DNA from 4 places in the Tardiphaga sp. 709 genome. Region 1 is predicted to be linked to each of the others. Evidence: predicted binding sites of a transcription regulator. Region 1 holds the regulator's gene; each other region holds the start of a gene.
What was found. Region 1 encodes PhoB, which activates phosphate uptake and scavenging genes when phosphate is short. Its sites were predicted from a motif close to TGTCATNNANCTGTCAT; they were not measured.

Region 2: the regulator PhoB is predicted to act here: its motif matches at 1,048-1,064, upstream of RSO67_RS13990 (acetoacetate decarboxylase).
Region 3: the regulator PhoB is predicted to act here: its motif matches at 1,131-1,147, upstream of RSO67_RS03945 (RNA degradosome polyphosphate kinase).
Region 4: the regulator PhoB is predicted to act here: its motif matches at 1,009-1,025, upstream of RSO67_RS04430 (DUF47 domain-containing protein).

What each region holds. Positions count from the first base shown of each region.
Region 1 covers NZ_CP135529.1:4,049,491-4,051,690, reverse strand. The annotation lists gene RSO67_RS19735 (GcrA family cell cycle regulator) at 58-567, shown strand; gene phoB (phosphate regulon transcriptional regulator PhoB) at 810-1,514, opposite strand; gene phoU (phosphate signaling complex protein PhoU) at 1,606-2,200, opposite strand, start outside.
Region 2 covers NZ_CP135529.1:2,847,886-2,850,085, forward strand. The annotation lists gene RSO67_RS13985 (homospermidine synthase) at 1-37, shown strand, start outside; gene RSO67_RS13990 (acetoacetate decarboxylase) at 197-937, opposite strand; gene RSO67_RS13995 (MaoC family dehydratase) at 1,156-1,641, shown strand; gene RSO67_RS14000 (hypothetical protein) at 1,666-2,004, opposite strand; gene RSO67_RS14005 (MgtC/SapB family protein) at 2,111-2,200, opposite strand, start outside.
Region 3 covers NZ_CP135529.1:745,120-747,319, reverse strand. The annotation lists gene RSO67_RS03955 (CDP-alcohol phosphatidyltransferase family protein) at 1-339, shown strand, start outside; partial or broken gene RSO67_RS03950 (chromosomal replication initiator DnaA) at 386-1,062, shown strand; gene RSO67_RS03945 (RNA degradosome polyphosphate kinase) at 1,219-2,200, shown strand, end outside.
Region 4 covers NZ_CP135529.1:844,091-846,290, reverse strand. The annotation lists gene RSO67_RS04435 (branched-chain amino acid ABC transporter permease) at 1-828, shown strand, start outside; gene RSO67_RS04430 (DUF47 domain-containing protein) at 1,028-1,672, shown strand; gene RSO67_RS04425 (inorganic phosphate transporter) at 1,687-2,200, shown strand, end outside.

The sequences.
Region 1 (2,200 bases):
AAGTCTCAACTCGCAGCGCTGCCCGGTCAGGCCGGCGCTCACGAAGGGAAAACGGCGATGACGGTAATGACATGGACCGACGATCGCGTCGAACAGTTGAAGAAACTCTGGGAAGGCGGCCTTTCCGCCAGCCAGATCGCTGCGGAACTCGGTAACGTGACCCGCAACGCCGTGATCGGCAAGGTTCACCGCCTTGGCCTGTCCGGTCGTGCCAAGAGCCCCTCCTCGGCAGCTCCGCGGCAGCGCAAGGCGCGCCCGGCGCAGCAGATGGTACGCGTCGCCCGCCCGATGGCGCGCGGCAATACCGCGCTGGCCCATAATTACGAGATCGAGGCCGAGCCCGACCCGATCGCCTATGACAACATCGTGCCGATCAGCCAGCGCCTGTCGCTGGTCGAACTCAACGAAGCCACCTGCCATTGGCCGATCGGCGATCCGTCGAGCGCGGACTTCTATTTCTGCGGCGGCAAGGCCCTGGCCGGTGCCCCCTATTGCGCGCATCACTCGCGTATCGCCTATCAGCCGGCCAGCGACCGCCGCCGCGCGGTCCCAAAGCCGACGCGCTGAGCTGGAAAGCATCTAAACCAAATGAAAATGCCCGGTGATGAGCCGGGCATTTTTTATTTGGGGCTTCTTACCTCGCCCCGCTTGCGGGGAGAGGTCGAGGCCCGCATGCGAAGCATGAGGGCGTCGGGTGAGGGGGACGCTCCACAGACTCCGAAGCCGATGGAGAGTCCCCCTCATCCGACCCGGCGTCGCTGCGCTATGCCGGGCCACCTTCTCCCCGCAGGCGGGGAGAAGGAAGATATCTACTCCGCCGCCTTGTCGAAGCGATCGTCCAGCGCATAGCCGGCGCCGCGCACGGTGCGGATTGGATCGGGCTCACCGGCGGGATTGAGCAGCTTGCGCAGGCGGCCGATATGCACGTCGACGGTGCGCTCGTCGATATAGATGTCGCGGCCCCAGACGCTGTCGAGCAACTGCTCACGGCTGAACACCCGGCCCGGATGTTCCAGGAAGAACTCCAGCAGGCGATATTCGGTCGGACCGAGATCAATCGGGCGGCTGGACCGCACGACGCGGCGCTTGTCACGGTCGAGTTCGATGTCGCCAAACGCCAAGACGGTGGCGAGACGCTCGGGAGCTGCACGACGGAGCAGGCCCTTCACGCGGGCCAGGAGCTCCGGCACGGAGAACGGCTTGACGATGTAATCGTCGGCACCGGTGGCGAGACCGCGAACGCGCTCGCTCTCTTCGCCCCGCGCCGTCAGCATGATGATCGGCAATGCCTTGGTTTCAGGCCGTGCGCGCAGACGGCGGCACAGTTCGATGCCGGAAAGACCCGGCAGCATCCAGTCGAGCACCACGAGATCCGGCACCCGCTCCTTCAAGCGGGTGTCGGCATCGTCGCCGCGCGCGACGGTTTCAACATCATAGCCTTCGGCGTCGAGGTTGTAGCGAAGAAGCGTCGTGAGGGCTTCCTCGTCCTCCACCACCAGAATGCGTGCATTCACAGCCATATGGTCAATATCCTCAGTGACGTCCGAAAAGCCTTTAGGTCATGATCCTTGCGGAAGACTGGCTTCCACTTTTCCGGATCATGCTTCAGACCGTCGGCGTATTCGCGAATGTGGTCATGTCGCCCTTCGGGCGCTTGTCGAGGATCTGTTGGCCCTCGATCATGTAGAACACGGTTTCCGCAATGTTGGTGGCGTGGTCACCGATCCGCTCGATGTTCTTGGCGCAGAACATCAGGTGGATACAGAACGAAATGTTACGCGGGTCTTCCATCATATAGGTCAGGAGTTCGCGGAACAGCGAGGTGCAGATCGCATCGATTTCCTCGTCGCCCTTCCACACCGTCATGGCGGCCGGCAAATCGTGTGCGGCATAGGCGTCGAGCACGGCCTTGACCTGGGTGGTCACGAGGTCAGTCATGTGTTCGAGGCCGCGGATCAGCTTCAGCGGATGGAAATCGCTGTCGAGCGCATTGACGCGCTTGCCGATGTTCTTGGAGAGATCGCCAATCCGCTCGAGATCGGTGGCGACGCGCAGCGCGCCGACGATCTCGCGCAAATCGACAGCCATGGGCTGGCGCTTGGCGATGGTCAGCACGGCACGCTCTTCGATCGTGCGCTGCAACTGGTCGATCTCGGCGTCGGTGGCAACGACGCGCGCACCGAGCGCGACGTCCCGGCGG
Region 2 (2,200 bases), 1.2 Mb from region 1:
TGATCCCTGGCAGTTCAAGAACGTGCTGGTGCGTTAGCGAACACTCCGCCCTCATCCTGAGGAGCAAATGGCGGCTGCATCTCGCAGCCGCCATTTGCGTCTCGAAGGATGGCCGCGGGCTCCGTGCCCTCATGGTTCGAGACAGCGCTGAAGAAGCGCCTCCTCACCATGAGGGTCGGACAGAGGCGCCCGCTCCCTATTTCGCTAGATAATCAAACGCCACTTCGCCCAATCCCAACGTCAGGTCGCACTTGAAGTGCAACGCCGACACGACCTCTTTCACCGGCAAACGCGCCACATCCGCCAGCGCATGCGGGAACAGCCCGAGTGCCGCGGGTCCGGTCCAGGCTTCCTTCAGATTGATCTCTTCCAGGTGATAGCGCACCAGCTCGCAGATGCGCGGTGTGCCGTCGACATGCGGGATGATCTTGAGAATAAAGTTCGGCACCGTCAGCGCATGCATCACCGTGTCATGATCCACCGGGCGATGTTTGTAGCCCATGGTGCCGGACGCACAGAGCACCGAACCGTAATGCAGCGTGCCGACCAGCACGTCGCTTTCCACGGCGATCTTTGGCGTCGCGCGCTTCTTCGGGAAGCCCCAAAGCTCGCGGCCGCCCGCAATCGGCGCATCGTCGTCGAGATACATCGAGTGGATATAGACACCCTCGACGCCATTGAGGCGCACCGGAATCGCCTGCCCGGTTTCGGTGTAGTCGCCGAAGCCGGTGGAATCCGGCATGCGGATGAATTCGTATTTCACGATATTATCGACGATTTCGAGCGGCTCCGGCACCACGGCCTGCAGCGCTTCCATGTCGGTGCGATAGCTGATGATAAAATATTCGCGGTCGTAGAATTTGTAGGGCCCGGGCGGAAACGACGGATTGGTCAGCGGCATCGAATAGGCGTTGCGTCGGACGTCGTCGATTTTCATGAAGCCCCCCCTGTGATCTCGTGCGCAGGGAGTATGGAGGCGACCGGTGAAGCTGGCGAGACTAGATTGCGGGCATCTGACCCAGCCAGCCGCCGTGGACACGTGAAAACACGAGACCACGATGACATATGAGCTTAAAAAGTGCCGTTTGAAACGCCGTCCATGACGGGCGCAAATATTGGGAAGCCGGAGTGTCAGACGAGAGACGTGCAGCCGAAATGGAAGCGATCCGCGCCAAGCTGATTCCGCTGGAACAATATCGCAAGCTACTCAACGGACCCGAACTCGTGTCGGAATGGCTGATGGTCGATCAGACGATGATCGATACGTTTGCAGACGCCACCCGCGATCATCAGTTCATCCACACCGATCCCGAGCGCGCCAAGGCTGAGACGCCGTTTGGCGGTACGATCGCCCATGGATTTCTAACGTTGTCATTGCTGTCGACGCTGGCTTTCGATGCGATGCCGGGCGTCGAGCGAACGCGGATGGGCGTCAACCATGGCTTCGAGCGCGTGCGGTTCAACAGTCCGGTCAAATCCGGCACGCGGGTGCGCGGCAAGTTTCGCTTGGTCAAGCTGACCGAACGCGTGGTTTCGCTGCAATCGGCCTGGGATGCGGTTATCGAAGTGGAAGGTGTGACCAAACCGGCTTTAGAAGCGTACTGGATCACGCTGGCGCTGCTGGATCCCAACACCGACTGAACGCATCGCTCGCTCAGCGTATGACTACTTCGCCGTAATCGGCGGCGCCGTTTTCTCCGCAGGCGCCGGCGGCAGCGCCGGCTTGGCACCGGCATCTCGCGCTTCTGCATCCGGACGGGCCGGCTGCGGCGGGGTCTCCTGCGGACGCTGGCCGGTTGTCGCCGGCTCAGACGGTGCTGCTGGCTTGCTTTCAGCACCTGGTGTCGACTGCAACGGCGGCGTCGCCTGCGCCAGTCGCGCGGATTGTGGTGTCAGCGTGAGCCGCGCCATTGCCGACGTCGATGCGCCCAATCCTGCAGCCGTCGCCAAGATCGCGATCGCGAAATAAGTCCGGAACACGCGCATCTGGGTCGTCGAGATCATGGCATCCACCGCAGTTAATGTGCGGTGACAACGGGAGCCCGCCGCCAAAGTTCCCGAGCCGGAAAGTCGCAGATCGCCGATGGCGCCTTGGACTTCTTTTGGACGACTAGTCCTTGGTGCTGACGTCCCATGTGGCGTTGCGCACACCCGCATACGCCTCGAGCCGGGCGGCCACAGCATCCAGCTCCTTGGGATC
Region 3 (2,200 bases), 3.0 Mb from region 1:
ATCTATGTCTCCCTGGGGATATGGGGGGCAGTTCCGCGCTGGATCGTGATTCTCGTGGTGTCGCGGGATATCATGATCGTGGGCGCCGTGATTGTGTCATGGTTGTTCGGCAAGCCGATCCCGATGAAGCCGCTGATGGTGTCGAAGCTCAATACGGTGGCGCAGGTGGCGTTCGCAGCCTTGGTCCTTGCTGCTCTCGGATTTGGTTTCAAATCCTCGCCTTACGATTTGATTTTAATGGGCTTTGTGACCGTCTTGACGCTGCTCTCTGTGTCCTTCTATCTCGTCGAGTGGATGCGACACATGAGCACCATCGAACCCGGTCAAGAGCCCCGGTAAACCGGTATTCGTGACGTTCGCCGGCGGAGCCGGCAGGAGTATTTGCGTGGTCGCCCGCGTCCAACCCCGTCAATTGGCGTTCGCGCTGCCCCATGCGGAGAGTCTGTCCCGCGACAACTTCCTTGAGGGCCCGGCCAATGCCGAGGCGCTGGGACTGATCGACTGCTGGCCGGACTGGCCGAACCGGGTCATGCTGCTTGTCGGCCCGGAGGGGTCCGGCAAGAGCCATCTGGCGGCGATCTGGGCCGAGGAGGCCGGCGCACGCTCCACCATGGCGCACAGCCTGACGGCTGCGACGGTTCCGGCTGAGTTGGTGACCAACGCACTGGTGGTGGAGGATCTCAATGCCGGGGCCTTCGACGAGCGGGCGCTGTTCCACCTTCTTAATCTGGCACGTCAGGACAACGCCTATGTGCTGATCACGGCACGGGTCCCCCCGCCGCGATGGAGGTCGAGTTGCGCGATCTGCGGTCGCGGCTCCGTGCGATTCCGGTGGTCAATCTGCTGCCCCCGGATGACGGGTTGTTTCGGGCGCTGATCGTGAAGTTTTGTGCCGATCGCCAGCTCAGCATCGACGAGAGCGTGGTCAGCTATGTGGCCAGCCGCATCGAGCGGTCATTCGCCGCCGCCCGCCATACGGTGGAATTGCTGGATAGCGAGGCGCTCCGGCTTGGACGGCCGGTGACCCGTGCATTGGCCGCGGAACTGCTGCGCGACGCCTGACTTAGCCTTGGACGTCAAACGCGGCGCGTCAAACCGTGCCTTGACGGCGCAGCAGGCAGGTTCCTCAATGTCATCGAAGCGTCACGCAACTGACGCAATGTCCGCTGTGATTTGCCGGCACTATAGCGCTGCTTGAACTGGATGGATTGCTGCCTCATGGACTCCGCAGAAGAGATTGTTATTGAAGAGAAAAAGGGCGAAGCGAAGCCGGCAGAGGTGGTCGCGTCGGGTCCCGAGCGCTTCATCAATCGCGAGCTGTCCTGGCTGCATTTCAATCGCCGCGTCCTTGAGGAGTCCGTCAATCCGGGCCATCCGGCGCTGGAGCGTGTCCGCTTCCTGTCGATTTCCGCAAACAACCTTGATGAATTCTTCATGGTCCGCGTCGCCGGTATCAAGGCGCAGGTCCGCGAGGGAATCACCGAGCGCAGCCCGGACGGCCTGACCCCCGCCGAGCAGCTGGTGCTGATCAACAGCGCGGTCTCCAAGCTCGGCAGCGACCAGCAGGCGATCTGGCGCGACCAGCGCGGCATGCTGGCCGATGTCGGAATCGTACTGCTCGACGGCAAGGAGGTCAGCAAGGCCGACCGGACCTGGATCGAGGACCACTTCCTCCACAATATTTTCCCGTTGCTGACGCCGCTAGCGATCGACCCGGCGCACCCGTTCCCGTTTATTCCGAGCCTCGGTTTCACCATCGCGCTGCATCTGTCGCGTGTGTCCGATGGCAAGACGATGAACGCACTGATCCGCATGCCCGGCAAGATCGATCGCTTCATCCGCCTGCCGACCCCTGGCAAGGACGGCGCGGTCCGTCTGATCACGCTGGAACAGGCCACCGGCCTGTTCATCGCGCGTCTGTTCCCGGGCTACACCGTGCAGGGGCAGGGTGCCTTCCGCATCATCCGCGACAGTGAACTCGAAGTCGAAGAAGAGGCCGAGGATCTGGTCCGGCTGTTCGAGACTGCGCTGAAGCGTCGCCGCAGAGGGTCGGTGATCCGCCTCGAAATCGAAGCCAGCATGCCGGCAGAACTCCGTGCCTTCGTGCAGCGCGCGCTGGCGACCTCGGATGACGAAATCCTGCTGGTCGACGGCATCCTCGCCATGAACGAGGTCTCGCAGCTCACGCGCCTCGATCGGC
Region 4 (2,200 bases), 3.1 Mb from region 1:
TGCTTCGCGCTACTCGCCTGTGCGTTCAACCTCCTGATCGGCTATGGCGGTCTGCTGTCCTTCGGCCACGCGATGTTCCTGGGCACCGCCGGCTACTGCACGGCGCATGCGCTGAAAGTGTGGGGCCTGACGCCCGAACTCGGCATCGTCGTCGGTGTCGTCGCCGCCGCTGCGCTCAGCGTCATCACGGGCCTGATCGCCATTCGTCGTCAGGGCATCTACTTCGCCATGATCACGCTGGCGCTGTCGCAGCTCCTGTACTTCGTCTATCTGCAGACGCCGTTCACCCATGGTGAAGACGGTATCCAGGGCATTCCGCAGGGCATCCTGTTCGGCCTGTTCAATCTTTCGAAGCCGATCACGCTGTATTATGTGATCCTGGCCGGCTTCACGCTGGGCTTCCTGATCATCTACCGCGCCATCAACTCGCCATTTGGCGAGGTGCTCAAGGCGATCCGTGAGAACGAGCCGCGTGCGGTGTCGCTGGGCTACAAGACCGATCAGTACAAGCTGCTGGCCTATATCCTGTCCGGCACGCTGGCGGGCTTCGCCGGCGCGTTGAAGGTGTTCGTGGCACAGAACGCCTCGCTCACCGACGTGCACTGGAGCATGTCCGGTGAAATCGTGCTGATCACGCTGGTTGGCGGCCTCGGCACGCTGTTCGGGCCGGTGGTGGGCGCCTTCGTCATCATCGCCATGCAGCAATATCTCGCCGGCTTCGGCCAGTGGGTGACGGTGATCCAAGGCGTGATCTTTGTGGTCTGCGTGCTGACCTTCCGCCGCGGCGTCATCGGCGAAATCGCGCATTACTTCAAGCGGTCGCTCTAAATCCAGGCACTGCCTCAGGAAAAGCAGGCTGTCATAAAGCGGTGGATGATCGGGCCTAAAAGGTGCGCGATTGCCCGCCTTGACCGGAAATGCTTTATGACATCCGTGTGACACAGGGCCGCCCGGCGGTGGCCCCGCGGGACCATGTCCGCCATCTGGCGGTCCGGTCGCTGCGTTTTCCTGACAGTTGGATGAGATGATGCTGCGCTGGTTCCGGTCCTTTCTGCCCCGGGAGGAAAGGTTTTTCGACCTGTTCGCCCGCCATTCAGTGACCGTGGTCGAGGGCTCCAAGGCGCTTGCGGGGATGCTGGAAGGCGGCGACGAGACGCCGGTCTACTGCCAGCGCGTCAACCAGTTCGAGAACGACGCCGACGCCATCACCCGCGAGGTGCTGACCGCCGTTCGCCGCACTTTCATCACGCCGTTCGACCGCGTCGACATCAAGAACCTCATCACGGCGATGGATGATTCCATCGACCAGATGCAGCAGACGGCGAAAGCGGTGATGCTGTTCGAGGTGCGCCAGTTCGAACCGCCGATGCGCGAAATCGGCACGCTGCTGGTGGAGTGTGCCAACCTTGTCGGTCGCGCCGTGCCGCTGATGAGCGCCATCGGCGACAATGTCGGCCTGCTCACCGCGATCACCGAGGAAGTCGGCAAGCTCGAAGGCCGCGTCGACGATCTGCACGACATCGGGCTCAAGGAGCTCTTTCTCAAGCATCGCGACGCCAACACCATGGATTTCGTGGTCGGCGCCGAGATCTACAAGCACCTTGAAAAGGTGGCCGACCGCTTCGACGACGTCGCGAACGAGATCAACAGCATCGTCATCGAACAAGTATAAAGCAGGGCCATCAGGTGGACGCCACGCTCGCCTTTCCGGTGCTGATCGGCCTCATCGCCATCGCATTGCTGTTCGACTTTCTCAACGGCCTGCATGACGCTGCCAATTCGATCGCGACGATCGTCTCGACGCGCGTGCTGCGGCCGCAATATGCGGTGCTGTGGGCGGCATTCTTCAACTTCATCGCCTTCCTGGTGTTCGGCCTGCATGTCGCCAACACCATCGGCACCGGGATCATCGAGCCGAGCGTCATCGATCCCGCCGTGATCTTTGCGGCCCTGATGGGCGCCATCGTCTGGAACGTGATCACCTGGGGCCTCGGCATTCCCTCGAGCTCGTCGCATGCGCTGATTGGTGGCTTGCTCGGGGCAGGCGTCGCCAAGGCAGGACTCTCGGCAGCCTTGTGGACCGGACTGTCCAAGGCGCTGCTGGCGATCGTGCTGTCGCCGCTGGTGGGATTCCTGCTAGCGCTGGTGCTGGTGGCCATCGTGTCATGGGCCTCGGTGCGCTCGACACCCTTCGCCGTGG